3 regions of the Bacillus sp. FDAARGOS_235 genome follow, and region 3 is predicted to be linked to each of the others. Evidence: riboswitches for the same ligand, from Rfam matches in the RefSeq annotation. Region 3 holds a riboswitch; each other region holds the start of a gene.

Region 1 (6,939 bases), 1.3 Mb from region 3:
CCAGTAACCCTCTCTTGTGCCACCGCTCTTTCCCACCAAATATTAATGCGGCAATTACAGCACCGCCACCAGAAGATGCCATTCCCAGTCCGTAAACGTAAGCTTCAAAATGATGATGAATATTAAATAACCATGGAATTAATACGACGATAATGCCGGCATAACAAATATTTACGAAAGAAAAAACGAAGATTGTAATCCAAAGCCACGGATGACTTTTTAAAACTAAAACACCCTCCATAAACTCCTTTTTATAATCGACCTTACTCTTTTCAATCGATTTTATTTTTTTAAACTTAATTTCTTTTAAAAATAATAAACATAAAAATGATAATAAGTACGTTGCTGCATCTAATCCAAATCCTATCCCAGCAGATGCAACTGAAACGATTAATCCACCAAGTGCTGGTCCAATTAACCGTATGCCTTGATTACTCATTTGCGTTAATGCATTAGCTGCATTGCGAATTTCAGGTACGAATACTTTCGCCCTCACAGCAGAATATGCTGGCTGAAATATCCCTTCCATAAGTCCATATACGGCAACGAGGACATATAACAGCCTAATCGTTAACAAATCCGTAAATATAAGTGATGCAAGTAATAGCATTACTATACAGCGGATTATATCCGTAAATAACATTAATTTTACTCGATCAATTCGATCTACAACTAACCCTGCAAACGGTAAAGCAAGAATATTAGGTAGCATATACATTGCCATAGTCATCCCCATTACAACTGTTGAACCAGTTAGTGAGTAAACAACGACTGGCAAAATAACCATTGTTATAGAACTCCCTAAAGTTGAAAGCAATTGTCCAATCCACAAAAACTTAAAATGCCGTGATACTTTGACTGGCAACAGTAATTTTCCGACATATCCTAAACCTTTTTTGGTTTGTATTTCTCCCTGCATTTTCCTCACCTCTTTTCACTTAACTATAAACTCTATAATAAACATCTGAAAAATATTAATATTCTATTTTAAATTATAATATGAAACTACTATATTTATGGTAAAATTATCAAAAAAATACAAAGGAGAAAATATGGTCATGCCTTCCAATTCACCTAACATCGAGCACCAGATCTATACAATGTGTATGATCCAGCGTAACAATGAAATTTTACTTTTAAAACGTCCCAATCATCGAGGCTTTCCTGGCTATATAGCTCCTGGCGGAAAAGTAGATTTTCCAGAAAGTATCGTCCAAGCTGCTATACGAGAAGTAAAAGAAGAAACTGGACTACACGTTTCTAATTTAACTTTTAAAGGGGTAGACGAATATGTAAATCCTAAGGGGCATGTTCGATATATGGTATTCAACTATTGGACCGACTCATTTGAAGGCGAGCTTCTTATTAATCCTCCTGAGGGTGAATTAGTATGGGTGCCAATCGATACAGCACTCAATCTTCCTATGCAAGATTGGTTTAAAGAAAGATTCCCTTTATTTTTTGAAAAAGGTACGTTTGAAATTCAACGTGTTTGGGACCGAGACTTAGATAAACAAGTCGCTATGACAATTACCCATACGTAAAAAAGCTTGGAATCCTTCCAAGCTTTTCTTACTTCACCTCTATTTTCTTAATCTCATAATCAATTTCTAAAAACTTAACTCCGAATATCCACATTTTATGGTGAGCAGTTAGCATGTGACCCTTTCCCTCTTTAATGATAAAAATCTCTGTTAACGGTAAACGGATTGTAAAGAAACCAGTATGTAAATAAATCCCCTCATCTCCCTTACTATTTTCTCTCAACTTACTAGTAATGATTAAATCATTGCTATCATTACATACTTTTAAAATACCTGTCATATTCGAATAAGGTAAAGGCAATGCAATATTCATATATGTCTCGTTCTTATGCGTATGTTTTGAATACAGAGCCAAAAAAATAGACTCTCCTGCTTCATTTTCCCTTAGCCAAGCCCTTACATTCTCTCTCCCATCTTTCTCATCATTTACACCTATGATAGAACCATACATTGTTTCCCACTTATCGCCCATCCCTAAATGTATTTGTCCTACTCGTTTACTCATTTTCGTATAACAAAATGCAAATGGACGGAACCAACGAGCCCATTTAATATTCGATTGTAACTCATACGCTGCTGTATTTTCATAAAAACGAATTATACTTAAAGGAACCTTCGTCACGTCAAATGACTCACTATGAAAATCATTTATTTTATCAACTAAACCGTTGTATTCCTTACTATCTACTAAATTTCCATTCTGTAAAAATGTCCCACCAATTCTCACGCTTCCTCTTAATCTACTCATTGGTTTCCCATAGTACTTATAATTTGGAGCACTCTTTTCAATCATCCAACCTACAAATGCTGGTAATGCTACTCCAATACCATTTACCACACCGTGAATCCAAACCATTTGAGCAATTGTAATCGTCAGTACTTGTTTTAAATTTCCGTATGAATATATGAGTGAGAACATAATTGTAACCATGAGCGTACTAGACGAAATGATTAAGAGAACCTTTGCACGAATAGCATTAAATTTCGCTTTCCAAACGTAAATACCATATCCATAAATAGCACATAAATATATCACAACTGCAAAAAATTCAAATATCCTCAAATATGTAATTCCTATTGCAACTGTCATAGGTGAAATCATGATGATAAACATAATAGCATCATACACTTTACTTCTCTTTTCTCTTTTTCTCCCTATTAAACCAGCTGATAATGGCAATAAAAACGCCGAATAATGAAAATGTGCAGCTGTGAGTAAAACAATGTCAGAGCTAAAATGCATAATTGAAAGTTTTGCTACTGAAGCAAAAAACCAAAAACCACCTAAAAACAAATAAATAAACGCACTATCTATGACGGTCTCCTCTAACGGCTTCCATCCTCTTTCTAGCAATCTACTTACACCAAATAACGCAACAATTCCTGTATATACAAACCAAACTAGCGCAAATAAATAGTGATTTGTGACGAAAGCTAGCATTGCGCAAATTGCTGCGATTGGATATAAAAACGATACGAATTTATAAAATAATAAATACGATCCATTTCTTGTTCTTTTATCAATAATACAAAAAGACATCGGTATAAATAATAAAACAGATAATAATATAATTGCTTCAACAGGATTTATATTCGACCACTCACATATTAGAAAAACAACATAACAAGCAAGCCCAAATATTATATTTTTCATATCGTTTATTCCCTTTCTACAAATGTTCCCTTGTATGAAAAAAGCGAACCAATTAACGGGTTTCGTACTTGTACATGAATTCGAAAACACTTAAGTGTTTCATCATAACTTTCAACAATTTTTGCCTCACCATACAAAAATTTTGGTAACGGCATTTTTCTTCCAAACATATAAAACCATTGTTCCTTTGAAGAAATATGCATTGCCCCTAACTCATCGATATGAAAATGCAGTGTAGAAACGAGTAAATGTGGTTCGCCAAAATAATCTACAATTTCATTTTCGTTTTCATCCAATTGCATAACTGCGTTAAAATATCTTTTCTTATTATGAAAATAAAAAGTACGGTTCCACCTTACTAATTCTTGTCCATATTCATCTCGCTCAGCTATGTTTTGTATCGTAAATGGAATTTCCTCTCCTCGTTCCGAGAAAAACATTCGAAACTTCGATGCAATTTTCAATATAAATTTTACGAAAAAAGAGCCACCGTAAATTTCATCCATCTTTCCTTCCCCTGTAAAACTATTCTCTTCTGTAATCGCATAACGCTTCTGCAATTCAGGATGAAGATTTTTATAGGTATCCCCTAATAATCGTTCATACATATTAGCCATACACTTGTCCCTTTCTCGCCCTCTTGCAATTTTTCGCGCTTGGTAAATCGAAACTATTTATATAACCGACAATTGATAACCCCATTAGAAGAACATTTAATGTAATCGGATTAAACGGCCCTGTAAAGCTTGCGATATTCGTAAATCCTGCCGCTAACGTTAAAACTAGTAATACAATAATATGCAGTATAAATAATTTTCGTTTTATTATTGGCAACAGCCATACGACACCGAAAATTATTTCTAACACCCCAATTATTTTAAGTATACATACACTACTTTCATTTGAACCGATTAATAAAGAAAGCATCTTTACTTCCTCTGAATGAGTAAACAGTAGTTTTGGCACTATCCCTTGATATATCCATACAAAAGCAAATAAAAAACAAACGAGCCAATACGTCATCGTTCTTCTAATTAGCAAACTAGGATGCAAACCTTTTTCCAACCATAATTTGAGAGCATCAAAACTCCAAGCAGTCGCCCAACCTAATAATGGACGAAACATATATGAATCAATCACATTTCCTATACGACCATATCTCGTATCATAATCATATTGCGTTTCAAAATGAATACACTCTTTATGCGGTGTATACTTCCAATAACCACGCCCTATTCGTATAAGTGATAATGTATTGTCTGTCCAAAATTTCAAAGAAGAAATCCGTTCACCAGTTTCTTTTCTTATTTCACCTATCGATTCCCCTTCTCCGCCTATTTCAAGCCCAAATCCTATCTTTGTTTTATATAAAAACTTCTGTGGTTCTCCCTCTTTTTTCTCTAAATACGAAATTTCAGTAAAACGAGCATCCCATTCTGTATGTAGGTCTGGTTCTTGCGTATATTCCCATAATTTCTCTATTGTCGTTTTCATTTCTGTTGCAACATAAATAGGCCTTTTTCTTTTCATACTCCGACCTCCTACACTCTATATTTTTAATGTACATGTAATATATGTATTTTGCTACATTTTTCACAAACTTTATCTCTAAAAAGAAAGAATTTTGAAAATACATATAAAACACTTGATTCCCTGAATAATTTAAATTATTATAAAACAAATGTTACCAACAACTTCATAAATCAAACACTCTCGCCTAAAACGTGAGATAGAGGTTGCAATACTTATGAGTATTCTAATGGAGACACAGAGATGTCTATGAAATTGGATGAAAGGAAGTGTTGCCGAAATTGATAAATTTCTCTGCATTTATCAATTGGGGCTGTTTTCGAATAGAAACAGAACTGTCATATGTACAGACATGTACGTATGAAGAGCTATCTACAAAAAAGAGATATCATTTTCATGGTATTCCTTTTTTGGCGGTTTTTTTATTAGCTCCGTTTTCTGTTTCCCTTTTCCTGTAACAGCACCATCCTCACTTATTTGAGATGGTGTTTTTTGTTTTTCTCTCTGGTAACTACAGGAATATTGGGATTTATATATGTCCTAATCTATTCTTAAAAATGGACGAAAGAAGGAATTCGTAATGGAAACGATTGTACAAAAATTTGGTGGTACTTCTGTCGGAAGTGTTGAGCGCATTCAACATGTGGCAAATTTAATTATTGAAGAATATGAACGAGGACATAGTATCGTCTCTGTCGTTTCAGCAATGGGGAAAAGCACAGATGAACTTGTAGCACTTGCTAACGCTATTGCGGAAAATCCGAGTAAACGTGAAATGGATATGCTTCTATCTACAGGAGAACAAGTAACTATTTCATTATTAACAATGGTACTACAAGCAAAAGGTTATAACGCAATTTCATTAACAGGATGGCAAGCTGGTATTACGACAGAATCTGTACACAGTAGTGCACGGATTACTGACATTAACGTTGAGCGTATTCAGTCTTATCTTACTGAAGGCACGATTGTTATCGTAGCTGGTTTCCAAGGAATCAGTGAAAAAAATGAAATTACAACGCTTGGACGTGGTGGCTCTGATACGACAGCTGTTGCATTAGCAGCGGCACTAAAAGCGAAAAAATGTGATATTTATACGGATGTAACAGGCGTATACACGACGGATCCACGAGTTGTAAAGACAGCTTACAAATTAGATGAAATTTCTTATGATGAAATGTTAGAACTGGCAAACCTCGGCGCCGGCGTATTACATCCACGTGCTGTTGAATTTGCCAAAAATCATCATGTCGTTTTAGAAGTTCGCTCAAGTATGGAACAAGAAAACGGAACAATTGTAAAAGGAGAATGTAACATGGAACAACAATCAATCGTTAAAGGTATTGCTTTTGAAGATAATATTACACGTGTCACAGTGAAAGGATTGGAACAAGGTTCACTTTCAATAATTTTCTCTACGTTAGCTAACGCACATATTAATGTAGATATTATTATTCAAAGTATTACAAATGAAGGAACTGTTCATCTTTCCTTCTCTATCCATTCTAATGACTTACAAGAAACACTAGAAGTATTGGAACAGAACCAAGAAGATCTTCACTATGAGTCTGTAGAACATGAAAATCATTTAGCAAAAGTATCAATTGTAGGATCTGGTATGGTATCTAATCCAGGTGTTGCTGCGAATATGTTCACTACTTTAAAAGAAGAAGATATTCATATTAAAATGGTAAGTACATCTGAAATTAAAGTGTCTGTCGTTATTGACCGCCTTCATTTAGTAACAGGTGTGGAAGCACTTCATCAATCATTTATGGCGAAAATTGAGCCTTTAGTGCAAATGAGCTAATTTAATATTTTTATTGCAACTTACAAAAACATATTAATCTATTTCTTTCCTATATAAATAAAAAGCTGTTTGCATAGATTTCAAGACTCTACGCAAACAGCTTTTTAATATATTATCGATATCCAAAAATCATTATAAAACAATGAAATTATTCTTTAAACTCTTTCCTAGGAAATATAGTTGACTCTTCTTACTTCTTATCACACATATCGTTTCTCTCTTTCCCTTGAAAAAATGATCTATATTCATTGAAAATAATTTTCTTCACATCCGAGTAAAAGACCATCATGAATAGTGCAATTCCTAATACAACCACCTGTATTTTTTCATACTCAATGAACGCACTCATAATGAGCAAACCACATCCAATATAAAAACCAAACTCATTCTTTTTCTCAAAA
Region 2 (6,939 bases), 2.1 Mb from region 3:
TTGACGATATGCACAAGAATGCATAAAAGCGTACGTTACGATATACGCAACGTACGCTTTTTATAAGACAAAAATGCCCTATATATCCGTACGGGTTGCGTAATGATATGAATGTTTTCTGTTATTTAACAGAGCTAAGCCCATTACATTTACGATTACAATCATTACGCACACCCCTTTCATTTATTTTCCATTTATTATCTTACAACTATATTGAGTATTCTGTCAATTGTTTTTTTCGTTATAGAGTAAGATAGTCTTTTATCACAAAAAAATGAAGAATGGTTCATAACACGATAAATAAGTTAGAAATAAGGGAATCTTCTGTAAGAAAGGGCATACAAAATAAAAAAAGAATAAGAAATCGTTTTCACAAACATTTCATTTGAAAAATATTATCAAACCCCCTACAATCACCTTATACTCACTCTTACAAGTTGCTATTTTAGGAGGACTAATCATGACAACTAGCAATACGTACAAATTTTATTTAAACGGAGAATGGAGAGAAAGCTCTTCAGGACAAACAATCGACATTCCATCTCCATACTTACACGAAGTAATTGGTCAAGTACAAGCAATTACTCGCGGAGAAGTAGATGAAGCAATTGCATCTGCAAAAGAAGCTCAAAAATCATGGGCTGAAGCTTCTCTACAAGATCGCGCAAAATATTTATATAAATGGGCTGATGAGCTCGTAAATATGCAAGATGAAATTGCCGATATTATTATGAAAGAAGTCGGTAAAGGATATAAAGATGCGAAGAAAGAAGTTGTTCGTACAGCTGACTTCATTCGTTACACAATTGAAGAAGCTTTACATATGCACGGAGAAAGCATGATGGGCGATAGCTTCCCTGGCGGAACAAAATCAAAACTTGCGATTATCCAACGCGCACCACTTGGTGTTGTATTAGCAATCGCACCGTTTAACTACCCAGTAAACTTATCTGCTGCAAAACTTGCACCAGCATTAATTATGGGTAACGCTGTTATTTTCAAACCAGCAACTCAAGGTGCAATTAGCGGTATTAAAATGGTGGAAGCACTTCATAAAGCTGGCCTTCCAAAAGGTCTTGTAAACGTAGCTACAGGACGCGGTTCTGTAATTGGTGACTACTTAGTAGAACACGAAGGTATCAATATGGTATCGTTCACAGGTGGTACAAACACAGGTAAACATTTAGCGAAAAAAGCTGCAATGATTCCACTTGTATTAGAACTTGGTGGGAAAGACCCTGGTATCGTTCGTGAAGATGCTGACTTACAAGATGCTGCAAACCATATCGTAAGCGGTGCATTCTCTTACTCTGGTCAACGTTGTACAGCTATTAAACGTGTACTTGTACACGAAAACGTAGCAGACGAGCTTGTTGACTTAGTAAAAGCGCAAGTAGCTGAACTATCAGTTGGATCTCCAGAACAAGACAGCACAATCGTTCCATTAATTGACGATAAATCTGCTGACTTCGTTCAAGGTTTAGTTGACGATGCTGTTGAAAAAGGTGCAACAATCGTTATCGGTAACAAACGTGAGCGTAACTTAATTTACCCAACATTAATCGACCACGTAACAGAAGAAATGAAAGTTGCTTGGGAAGAGCCATTCGGCCCAATCCTTCCAATCATCCGCGTTTCTTCAGATGAGCAAGCAATTGAAATTGCTAACAAATCAGAGTTCGGCTTACAAGCAAGTGTCTTCACAAAAGACATTAACAAAGCATTTGCAATTGCTAACAAAATCGAAACTGGTTCTGTTCAAATTAACGGACGCACAGAGCGCGGACCTGATCACTTCCCATTCATCGGTGTAAAAGGTTCAGGTATGGGCGCACAAGGTATTCGTAAGAGCCTTGAGTCTATGACACGTGAAAAAGTAACTGTATTGAACTTAGTTTAATCTTATATAGAAGCTGATCTAGTTTTAGATCAGCTTCTTTTTATTTCACGAGTTGTTTTTCCATAGGTAAATTCACACATTCTACAGAAATTTCATATCCTAGCCAACGCTCAGCAATATGTTCAAATGATAAAACAGAGCCTGTTGTAAAAAATCGATGCTTCGGATTCAAATTGTCAGACAGGATTCCTTTGTGCTGTAAAATTGTGCTTAATTCTATCGCTGTTTCTTCTGCAGAACTAATAATCGTTACATCTTCTCCTAGTTCCTTTTTTATATAGGACTCTAAAAGTGGATAATGCGTACACCCAAGAATTAACGTATCTATATCTTCTTTCGTTAATGGCAGTAAAGCTTGTTTCACTTGCTGCGTTACATATGCTGTATCTTCTAATTGATTTTCTACAACTGTAGCTAAAGTCGGGCACGCGTGACTATGCACTTCCAAATATGTATCAAGCTCGTGTAATGCTTTTTCGTACATATTAGACTGTATCGTACCTACAGTTCCAATTACTCCGATTTCCCCTTTCTTTGTCACTTTAATTGCCGCTCTTGCTCCCGGATGTATAACGCCAATAACCGGAATAGACAGTGCTTCTTGCAGCGCAGTCAATGCAGCAGCTGCAGCAGTATTACATGCTACCACTAGCGCTTTTAACGGAAACTGTTTGAGGAACTCAACCATTTCAAATACGAAAGATTGTACCTCTTCTACACTTCTTGGCCCATACGGACAACGCTCATTATCACCAATATAATAAATGCTCTCTTTAGGCAATTGTCTTATAATTTCACTCGCAACTGTTAATCCCCCAACTCCCGAATCTAGCACACCTATTACTGAATGTTTATGACATACAGACATATACTTCATCCCCTTCTCAATCTTCTAGCGTCAATAACATTTATTATATTATGAAAATTCAATATTACATAATAATCCCTCTCTCTTTTAATCACAAACTCTTCTCTATAATCTGATTATTACTATATCCATTGACGTATAAAAATACATTTGTTACTCTTAAATACGTTAATTTAATATTTAAATCCTCATTCGTATCTCGGTGAGGTAGAGGTTGCAGTCATTAAGAGTATCATTTCAGGAGATGTAGTGGCATTGATGAAGAAATGGGAAAGGAATGATTGCCGAAGTAAGTCGTGTCCACCATGCACACTTGCTGGGTCTGCATTTAATAAGTGCAGAACTGTCACAAACGTTTCGTTTGTGGAGAGCTATCGAGAGGTATGTCGTGGGTTTCTTATAAGATAGAAAGCATGTAGCGGCAGATTACGTGCTTTTTTTGTTTTGTTTGGGACTTCTCTTCTCTAATCGGAAGACATACATATCTCCTCGCTTGACTTGGTTATACTAACTTTGGAGGTATTTTCTATGCAACAAAAAAAATGGGGCTTTTGGGTACTAACAGCTTTCGTTGTCGGTAATATGGTTGGCGCTGGGATTTTCATGGTGCCAAGTACATTGGCACAAACAGCAAGCCCACTCGGTGTCACTTTAGCTTGGTTAACAACAGGGTTTGGTGTTTTAATGCTAGCTCTTGTTTTCGGTAATTTAGCAATTCGTCGTCCTGATTTAACGACAGGACCACAAAGTCATGCATATGCTTTATTCTCAACACCAAAAAAGAAAAAAATGGCTGGTTTCAGTATGGTATGGGGATATTGGGTTGCAAACTGGGCAAGTAACGTTGCTATTATTACATCTTTCGCGGGATATTTATCACTCTTCTTCCCAATTATGAAAGATACACGACTACTATTTTCAATCGGTTCGTTTAACATAGAAGTCGGAAAACTAATTACATTTACGATTTGTTCCATCTTACTTTGGGGAACTCATATTATATTAACTAATGGTGTAAGCGGAGCTGGAAAGCTAAACTTCTTAGCAACAACAACGAAAGTGACTGGATTCCTTTTATTTATCGTCGTTACGTTATTTGCATTCGAAGCTTCTAAGTTTGGACAATGGTACACACCGATGATCGATAAATCAGGTGTATCACATGGTCTTCTTTCACAAGTAAATTTAGCCGCTCTTACAACGCTTTGGGCGTTTATCGGAATTGAATCAGCCGTTCTTTTATCAAACCGGGCTGTTTCTCCAAAAACGGTAAAACGGGCAACAGTTGCGGGATTACTTATTACAGTTGCAATTTACTTAGGAATTACAATTTTAACAATGGGTGTCCTTCACGTTGATACATTACAAGCTTCTGAACGTCCGTTAGCAGATGCACTAAATGCTGCAATGGGTCATGGCGGCGGGAAACTGATGGCATTACTTGCTCTTACTTCCCTATTCGGTTCTATCTTAGGCTGGATTTTATTAAGCTCAGAAGTACCGTATCAAGCAGCAAAAGAAGGTTTCTTCCCTTCCTTCTTCACAAAAACAAATAAAAAAGGAAGTCCAATTTACTCATTACGATTAACAAACATTATGTCGCAAGTATTCTTATTCTCAACATTATCAGGAACTATTGCGGAAGCTTATACATTCGTTATTACCGTATCAACACTGGCCTACCTCATTCCATATCTCGTTTCACCGATCTTCCAGTTAAAATTAGTCGCAACTGGTGAAACGTATAAAAATGAAATGCGGGCAAGAATTACAGATGGTATAGTCGCAGTGATCGCACTTTGCTACGCACTATGGGTTATAAAAACCGGTGCATCCGATATAAAAACGTTCCTTCTCGGAATTGGTTTATTCGTAATTGGATTTGCTTTCTATCCATTAATGAATCGTGATCAGAAAAAAAATAACGAAAAGAAAAACGGGCAAGTTGCATAACGCAATTTGCTCGTTTTTTCTTTTGTAAAACATATATAATAGAACAAAGAGGTGAAAAACATGTCAATTGAATCACTATGGAGCAGTCGCTTCCAACAACATATGCAAAATATCATTACATACTTTGCACGTATGATTAACGGTTTATTATATAGCTTTATCTTTATTTCATGCGTTGGCGCATATTATTATGCTCAGTTTCTAAAAGCATCTCCTTCTAAAGGAATATCTCTCATACTCATAACGACCGTTCTTACATTTATTATAATGAGATGTCCCATTCGCACCTTTATTCAAAAACCTGATGCTGTCTATTTGCTTGCATTAGAAGAGAAACTAACATCTTATTTTAAAAAATCTCTTCTATATAATTACATCATTCAGATTTTCCCATTATTATTTACGTTCCTTATTCTCGTTCCGCTGGCTATGCAATCATTACAATTAACTGTACCGTTCTTATGTACAATCTTTATCGTTTTAATGATTACGAAAGCTTGGAACCTGTACATATATTGGATGTGGCGTGATAGCCATGAAAAAAACATATGGTTCATTATTCGTATTGCTTGTAACGTCCTAATCATTTACATGCTATTTTACTCGGCACATGTTCTCATATTAGGCGGATTGCTCTTACTACTTGCTTTCCTACTTCTATATACGAAAAAACAGCCTACAAAACGAATACCGTGGGATTACATAATCGAGCAAGAAGAAAAAATGGATGTTCGCTTTTATCAATTTGCTAGCATCTTTACTGATGTTCCGCAACTTAATAAGCAAGTAAACAAAAGAAAATGGCTTACAAATTGGATTGAACCTTTATTACATAAAAAACGAGCAACTTTCTTCTATTTACATACACTAGCATTTTTACGCGGGAATGATTATTTCGGTATATATATTCGCTTAGGGCTGATTGGTGCCTTCGCCTTATATTTTATACCAAACACATACGTAAAAGGCGCTATCGCATATATCGTCCTATATATGATTTCTATGCAGCTTCGTTCCCTCTGGAAATATTTTTTGGGAAATATTATTGTAGCATTGTATCCGATTGATACTGAAAAACGAATGAATCAATTTCTTCGCTTAATCTTTATATTACTAAGCATTCAACTCATTGTATTTTCGAGTGTTATACTCATTGCTACAGGTCAATTACTACATACCTTGATTATTATGATAATCGGGGTAATCTGGATTAAATTTATTATTGTACCAAAAACGAAGCAACGTGTTTCTTCGTTTTAACGAAAAGAATTATCTTAAAAGCCAAGGAGAAAATAAATTATCTCCTTGGCTTTTTTATTTTTCTTCCTCAAACAACCGATATTTTATGATTTTTACATACAAAAACGATAATACATGTTTACGTCCTAATAAAAAGGGTATTTATTAAATTAACAGGGCAAAGGAACTGGAGGGAATGAAAAAACATGAATTAAAGTTTCACTTTATAAAAGGCATTGCTCAAGGATGATTCTGGAACCGATACTATAATATAAGGAGCTGACTGCAATGAGTAAAAAAATTGCTATTTTAATAACGGATTATTTCGAGGATACAGAATACACAGAGCCAGTAGAAGCTTTTAAGCAAAAGGGATATGAATTAACAACTATTGAAATGGAAAAAGGTAAAACGGTACACGGTAAGCAAAGAAAAAGTGAAGTCGTAATTGATAAAAGTATTGATGATGTTTCCCCAGAGAACTTTGATGCCCTCTTCATACCGGGCGGATTTTCCCCAGATATACTTCGTGCAGATGAACGTTTTGTTCACTTTAGCAAAACATTTATGGATGCGGAAAAACCCGTTTTCGCTATTTGTCACGGACCTCAGCTACTCATCACTGCACAAACACTTGAAGGACGCGATGTGACTGGATATAAATCCATTGAGGTCGATTTGAAAAATGCTGGCGGAAACTTTCATGATAAAGAAGTAGTCGTATGCCAAAATCAGCTAGTCACAAGTAGACAACCGGAAGATATCCCCGCTTTTATTGAAGAATCGTTGCGTATATTAGGATAGCTACTTTGGTTAACCTCTTTTATTTGTATGAAAAACAAAATGTAATCAGTGGGGGATTTATTTCATCCCCCACTGATTATTAGTTCACACTAATCACGTGTTTATGGGCAACCCGACTCCCACAAATACACCTCTTATCTCACTCTAAAATTCCCAATCACTATTCATAGGCAGT
Region 3 (6,939 bases):
CTCGTTTTTTTATTTCTTCCGCTAGTTCGTTTGCAAATGTTGTTTTTCCTGATGCTGTAATACCACTTACTCCAACTCTTGTTGGATAGGTTAAGTTTAGCTTTACAATATGATCTGCAATTTCTTTGATTCGTTGTTTTCGGTTCATGATATCTCCCTTTATAATTAGTTTACATAATATAATTATAAGTAATAATCCGTGTCACTATTTGTCGGTAAATCGATATCCTTTGTCGAATCGTTGATATATTTTAAGTTATGATAGATATATTTGAAAAATCGTTGATATATTATTAGCTTACTTCCCCTTAAACCCTCGATATAAAGCAGTCCGTAATTCTTGTTTGTATTCTTCAATTTCTGGCATATCGAGTTCTTCTGCTAGCCTGATAGCTAATTCAATATCATACGGTACTCGTACGAATTGGATGGAAAAGCTCGCTGCTTCTTTGTCATTGTAAGTTCCTTCGAATATTAAATAAGAAGCTTGTGTAATTTCAAGCGGATTTCCTACGCTACCAGCATTACATAGCGTTTTCCCTCTGAAATTTTGAACGAACGCTTGGTGAACGTCACCGTAGCAAACGACATCTGGTGTTCTTTCCCCTTCTATATTTTCCGTCAGATCACTATTTTCGAACATACTAATACGTTCTTCTCTTGAAGCGTGTGGTTGAATTCTTTCATATAAACTTCTCGGTGAAGCGTGAAACATACGAATGAGTTTTCCGCTCATAAAAAATTCGATCGAAAATGGTAAGCTTCTTAAATAGTCATTTTGTTCTTCTGATAATTGTTTTTGATGCCATTTTAATGCTTCAAATTCAGTCGGTTTTGTAATGAAATCATCCCAATTCCCCATTACAACGCCTTCGCATTCTTTACGAATGATTTCAATTACTTCGCTTGAATGAGGGCCTTTTCCTACTAAATCTCCAAGACAAATAATGCGCTCGATTCCTCTTAATTTAATATCTTTCAGCACAGATTCTAATGCCGGAATATTACCATGAATATCTGAAATTACCGCTATTTTATCCAAATGAATCCCTCCGTTATTTATTTTTCATTATATCCATATGATAGGATTGATACCATCTTGGAACATAGGACGAAAAATGATTATTTTCTTCTAAAATTCCATTTAGTCTTTCCTTCATATCATCTACTAGGTGCGGTGTGCTTCGGTTTGTCCAAACGATATCAGCCGGGAATGTCATTGCTGCATATAAGGAGTACAGCTGCCAAAAGTGAAGTGACGGTTCGCCTCCGCAATAACCGTGAACTTGTCCAACCGCAAATGGTTTGCTTATTCTTGTAGTAAAAATCGCTACATTATAAAAATCGTGTATTGGATCGCCAAAATCATATCCACCAAAATCGATAACGATAAACTCCTTGTTATGAATCATACTATTTGCTGGATGGAAATCATCGTGTAAAAATGTGATTGGACGATTTTTTAATAAGTCTTTATGGTTTTCTACAAAGGTTAATACTGGCTTCAAATCCAGAAAATTCACCTCGTAGTCTGCTAGTGCCTCTATGTATCTTTCGTATTTATTCCATCTAAATGTTTCCCATTTATTACTTGCACTTTCTCTTTCAATTGAGTGAATTCTCCTTAATACTTCTCCTGCTTTTCTTCCTACATCATACTGTTCTTCCACCGATAACTTCCGTAAGCTCTCTTCACCATTTACTCCGTCAATCCATTCAAATACTTGAACACATTTATTTAATTCTTCAAGTTTTATAAAATGAATTAACTTGGGCGTTGGAATATGTAATAACTCTATTTGTTTCATATACGTATATTCTTCTAGTTTTCGTTCATAATTAGCAGAATCACACACTTTTACAAAATACGTTTCACGATTCTCTAGTTCAATTTTATATTTTTCCTCATGCGAAAAACCTTTTGTAATGGCTATACATTTTACAATACAGGGCCACTCTAGTTTTCTTTCTATCTCTCTTACTATTTCTTCCAAAACATCCCCTCTATTCATATATGTACAAACTACCTAACACTTCATACTCTCGTTTATTCTCCCCTTTAAACTCCACTGCAAAAGGATATTCACCATTCCTAATCAAGTGTTCTTTCACTAGCCCTTCCCCAATCGGTTCACAAAACTGTACATGAATGTCACCAAACGCTACACTTTGGCACTCAGCATTCCATTTTTCATTTTTTGTGACTGAACTTGCAGTTAGCCCCATTACTTCTTTCCACTTTCGCACTGTGTCTCGAACATTTTTCACTGCATAATGGATCACTTCAATGTGTTGCACTTTGTTTTTATGTTCCGTGATCGTCCCTATGTTGCGTAAGTCGTTTCTTCTTTCTTCATCGGTTTCATTCCACTGTATAAAAAAAGGTAATCTCGGCCCGCTTTCTTCTTGCTTTACAAATAACATTTTCCATTCTAAAAGCCGACCATCTTTTCTCATACGTTTCCCTTCAAATGGTCCTATTGTTTGTAAACCGTATTTACTAAATTTATCTGCTAATTCTTCAATGGCATCTGTTCGAATTGCAATTTGTAGCATTCCTTCTCCATTTTGTAATTTCACCACCGTTTCTTGTACTAATGGATTTTCTGCTTCTTTCGCTTTTTCTTCATGCTGCACAGCTAAAAATTCTATGTATGATAAATCAAAATAACATAAACTATTCCAAGTTCCCCAAGTAGTATGCTCTCCGCCTAATACAGTATGAAATCCACTCGCTTGCATTTGTTTTGCTGCTTCCTTCGGTGTACAAGGCACTGCGTGAACGAGATGATCAAATCGTAACATAGTCCTTCTCCCCTTTCTCTCCATCCTTTTATTGTATATTTTATTTTTCTTTCATTCAATTCAAAAAACTTCAAAACCCAGTTGATTTATATGATTAATATGTATTATAATGAAACAAATTTAATTATTGCTGATTGGAAAAACCAAAGGCACTTTTCTCATACGGGAAAAGTGCTTTTTTCATTTATTATTACAGGGGGATTATTTATGCAGAAATTAATTGTCTTTGCTATTATTGGATTTTTCGCTCAATTGATTGATGGGGCACTTGGAATGGCGTATGGGGTAACATCTACCTCACTATTATTAATGTTTGGTATTGCACCAGCTGTAGCATCCGCATCTGTTCACTTAGCTGAAGTCGTTACAACCGCAGCTTCTGGTGCATCGCACATCAAATTTGGAAACGTTGATAAATATACAGTTTCCAGATTAACATTACCCGGAGCAATTGGGGCATTTGTTGGGGCATGTTTTTTAAGTAATTTACCTGGCGATGTGATTAAACCGTACATTTCAATATTTTTATTCACTTTAGGCGTTTATATTTTATTACGATTCATTATTCAAAAACAAATTGTTACTTCCAAAAAGCGTATGTCTGCCAAACAACTTGTGCCACTCGGCTTATTCGCTGGATTCGTCGATTCAACTGGTGGCGGTGGCTGGGGTCCAATTACGACACCTGTACTGCTAGCAAGAGGAAATGAAGCTAGAAAAGTTATTGGATCTGTAGATACGAGTGAGTTTCCTGTTTCGCTCGCTGCAACAATTGGTTTCTTCATCTCACTTGGCTGGGAACAAGTAAGCTGGGTTTGGGTATTCGCCTTAATGCTTGGCGGTATTGTCGCAGCTCCAATTGCCGCATGGTTAGTACGTATCGTTCCACCTCATTTACTTGGGGTATTAGTTGGTGGCCTTATTATCTTTACGAATATTCGTACACTACTTACAACATTTAAAGTGGATCCAACTATTATTTCACTTTCTTACGTGGCAGTTGGTCTTGTCGTTATTATTTCTATTTTCATTGCTGTCCGTAATCATTCCAATCGTTCTAACCCATCAACAGGCGGCTATCCGAAAGATCAAAAACAAATGCTACCATAATGATAAAAAATGCCGCTCGAACTATATCGAGCGGTATTTTTTATTTTTCTATTTTCCAATTAATCATCGTATCTGTTGTATCTACTCTCTTCATATGTAATTTCTCTAATACACGAATCGAACTAGCATTTTCAAGGAGTGTCTCCGCAATAATTGTATCTACCTTTCCTGTCTGGAAAGCCCACTTTATTAATTCATCTACAGATTCTGTAGCATACCCTTTATTCCAATATTTCTCAATAAAACCGTAACCAATTTCTACTGTACGTTTCTCGTTCGGTTTCCCTTTAAATCCTATATCCCCTAGTACGATGTCATCTTCTTTTCGAATGACATACCACGCACCCCAAGGTAATAAAGCTGCGTCTTGTTTTACACTTTCTACATGCCCTGCAATATGCGGGCCGCTATTGTATCCTTGATTCTTCGCAATCTGAACCCATTCTTCCGTACACGGGATAATATGTAATCTTTCTGTTTCTAATTTCATAACGATGTCCCCTTTTTAATTAAACAGTACTTCAATTTTACTACAAAAAAGAAAGAATATTCAATCTTTTAATTTGCACATATGTTTTTTCTTTAGAACAAAATAAAAGAAGTGATACCCTTCAATCGTTATGTCGAATTATATTTTCTGAATTTTCTTTTAATTTTAAAGGGTTTTTCATTATTTTTTGCGAAACATTTGTATAACAATTTTTTCTTTGTTTATTGCTACATAATAGTAGGTTCGGGTGGAGTTATGCAAGCGTTTCCTATACAATAACCGATATTTTTTGACTTTTCCTAACAAAATTCCTTGCAATATATTCAGAAACTCATTACAATTGCCATATGTTAAATATCTTAGCAATATATAAATCCTCATCAATCCGATGAGGTAGAGGTTGCGACTTTTAAAAGTAAAACGGACGAGACACAGAGAATGTCACTGACTCCGTTTGAAAGGAAAAGTTGCCGAAGTTTGTATTTCTTCTCTGGAAGTATGAGCTGGGGCTGTCTCCGAAAGGAACAGAACTGTCACGTTTACAAAATTACCGTGTAAACGTGGGGTGCTATCTTAACGGAAGGGTATGATGGGGTGGTTATTTGTGAAACGTTCCGCCTAATTCCTTTGGCGGTTTTTTGTATTTTTCTCCCCCGCTCCTTCCTAACCTACAAGAAAAGGAGTGTTGAACATGAATAGCGCAACAAATCAATCTACCTCTAAAACGCAAACTACACAAGGACAAGGTGAATTAAAACGCGGATTAAAATCTCGTCACCTTACGATGATTTCTCTCGGTGGTACAATCGGTACCGGACTATTTCTTGCCAGCGGTGGTGTAATCCATTCAGCTGGTCCTGGCGGTGCACTAATCGCATACGCCGCAATTGGAATTATGGTGTATTTCTTAATGACAAGCTTAGCTGAACTTGCAGCTTACATGCCTGTTACTGGATCTTTTAGCACGTATGCAACAAAATTTGTTGATCCATCACTTGGCTTTGCACTTGGATGGAACTATTGGTATAACTGGGCGATTACAATTGCGGCAGAACTAGCGGCCGTAACATTAATTATGAAATTTTGGTTCCCTGATACCCCTTCCCTCATTTGGAGTGGATTATGCTTAGCTATTATTTTTCTCTTAAACTATTTATCTGTTAAAGGTTTTGGTGAATCTGAATATTGGTTCGCACTTATTAAAGTAGTTACTATTATTATCTTCTTAGTTGTCGGCTTCATGATGATTTTTGGAATTATGGGCGGCGAATCTGTCGGCTTTAAAAACTTCACTGTTGCAGATGCTCCATTTAACGGCGGTATCATGGCAATTATCGGTGTATTTATGGCTGCTGGTTTCTCCTTCCAAGGAACTGAATTATTAGGTGTAGCTGCTGGTGAAACGTCTGATCCAGAACGCAATATCCCAAAAGCAATTCGTTCGATCTTTTGGCGCATTCTTTTATTCTATATCCTTGCAATTCTCGTTATCGGTTTATTAATTCCTTATACAACTGAAAGTCTTGCAGCAAGTGATGTTACAGTAAGTCCATTTACACTTGTATTTGAAAAAGCAGGCGTTGCCTTTGCTGCTTCTGTTATGAACGCTGTTATTTTAACGGCAGTTTTATCTGCTGGTAACTCTGGCATGTACGCATCAACTCGTATGCTTTGGGATTTAGCTCGTCAAGGAAAAGCACCGAAGTTTTTAGGCAAATTAGATAGCCGTGGTGTACCTGTTAACGCTCTAATCGCAACATCAGTAGTTGGTAGCGTCGCTTTCATCGCTTCTTTATTCGGTGACGGTGTTGTATATATTTGGTTATTAAACGCTTCTGGTATGTCTGGCTTTATCGCATGGGTTGGTATTGCAATTAGTCATTACCGCTTCCGTAAAGCATATATCGCACAAGGAAAAGATTTAAAAGACTTACCATATAGAGCAAAATGGTTCCCATTCGGTCCAATCTTCGCATTTACACTTTGCGTCATCGTAATTTTAGGACAAAACTACGGCGCATTTATGGGTGAATCAATCGATTGGAACGGCGTACTCGTTTCTTACATAGGTTTACCGCTCTTCTTAGTACTATGGTTAGGATATAAATTTACAAAGAAAACAAAAGTGATTCCACTTGATAAATGTGAACTAAAATAAAGTAGAGCGAGCAAACAATTTTGTTTGCTCGTTTTTTTTACAATTCTCTTTACTTCCCTATTTCTTTTGTTTTTGCAATAATAAAAGAAATAAAAATAAAGGTTGGGATACAATGAACATTCGTATTACTGATGAAGCAAAGGCAGCTATACATAGATTAGAACGTGCAGATAAAAAGATCATTCGCATTAGAGGAACAATGACAAACTCTTGTAGCATTTTCGTTGATGTTGATTTAGTTTGGGATACATACAATGCAGATGATATTGTATATGAGGATGAAATGCTTATTGTACAAATGGAATCATTCACGAAAGATTACACTGGTGATACAGTGAAACTTGATTATAAGACGACTGGTTTTAGTATTACGACT

The links. Region 3 has a riboswitch for lysine ahead of A6J74_RS29505 (amino acid permease). Riboswitches for the same ligand answer to the same signal wherever they lie in the genome.
Region 1: it holds a riboswitch for lysine, as region 3 does, so the genes downstream of both, A6J74_RS08040 (aspartate kinase) here and A6J74_RS29505 (amino acid permease) in region 3, are expected to answer to the same signal.
Region 2: it holds a riboswitch for lysine, as region 3 does, so the genes downstream of both, A6J74_RS12525 (amino acid permease) here and A6J74_RS29505 (amino acid permease) in region 3, are expected to answer to the same signal.

Annotation. Positions count from the first base shown of each region.
Region 1 covers NZ_CP020437.2:1,254,815-1,261,753, forward strand. Annotated here, with positions in the region: gene A6J74_RS08010 (MFS transporter) at 1-919, opposite strand, end outside; gene A6J74_RS08015 (8-oxo-dGTP diphosphatase) at 1,059-1,544, shown strand; gene A6J74_RS08020 (YndJ family protein) at 1,573-3,198, opposite strand; gene A6J74_RS08025 (DUF4166 domain-containing protein) at 3,204-3,815, opposite strand; gene A6J74_RS08030 (DoxX-like family protein) at 3,808-4,728, opposite strand; lysine riboswitch at 4,921-5,107, shown strand; gene A6J74_RS08040 (aspartate kinase) at 5,309-6,538, shown strand; gene A6J74_RS08045 (helix-turn-helix domain-containing protein) at 6,729-6,939, opposite strand, start outside.
Region 2 covers NZ_CP020437.2:2,068,000-2,074,938, forward strand. Annotated here, with positions in the region: gene gapN (NADP-dependent glyceraldehyde-3-phosphate dehydrogenase) at 461-1,900, shown strand; gene racE (glutamate racemase) at 1,941-2,768, opposite strand; lysine riboswitch at 2,969-3,150, shown strand; gene A6J74_RS12525 (amino acid permease) at 3,297-4,721, shown strand; gene A6J74_RS12530 (ABC transporter permease) at 4,782-5,981, shown strand; gene A6J74_RS12535 (type 1 glutamine amidotransferase domain-containing protein) at 6,249-6,764, shown strand.
Region 3 covers NZ_CP020437.2:5,256,666-5,263,604, reverse strand. Annotated here, with positions in the region: gene A6J74_RS29535 (nucleoside/nucleotide kinase family protein) at 1-148, opposite strand, end outside; gene A6J74_RS29530 (metallophosphoesterase family protein) at 299-1,042, opposite strand; gene A6J74_RS29525 (aminoglycoside phosphotransferase family protein) at 1,056-1,994, opposite strand; gene A6J74_RS29520 (VOC family protein) at 2,005-2,805, opposite strand; gene A6J74_RS29515 (sulfite exporter TauE/SafE family protein) at 2,905-3,915, shown strand; gene A6J74_RS29510 (GNAT family N-acetyltransferase) at 3,956-4,405, opposite strand; lysine riboswitch at 4,792-4,984, shown strand; gene A6J74_RS29505 (amino acid permease) at 5,097-6,563, shown strand; gene A6J74_RS29500 (iron-sulfur cluster biosynthesis family protein) at 6,676-6,939, shown strand, end outside.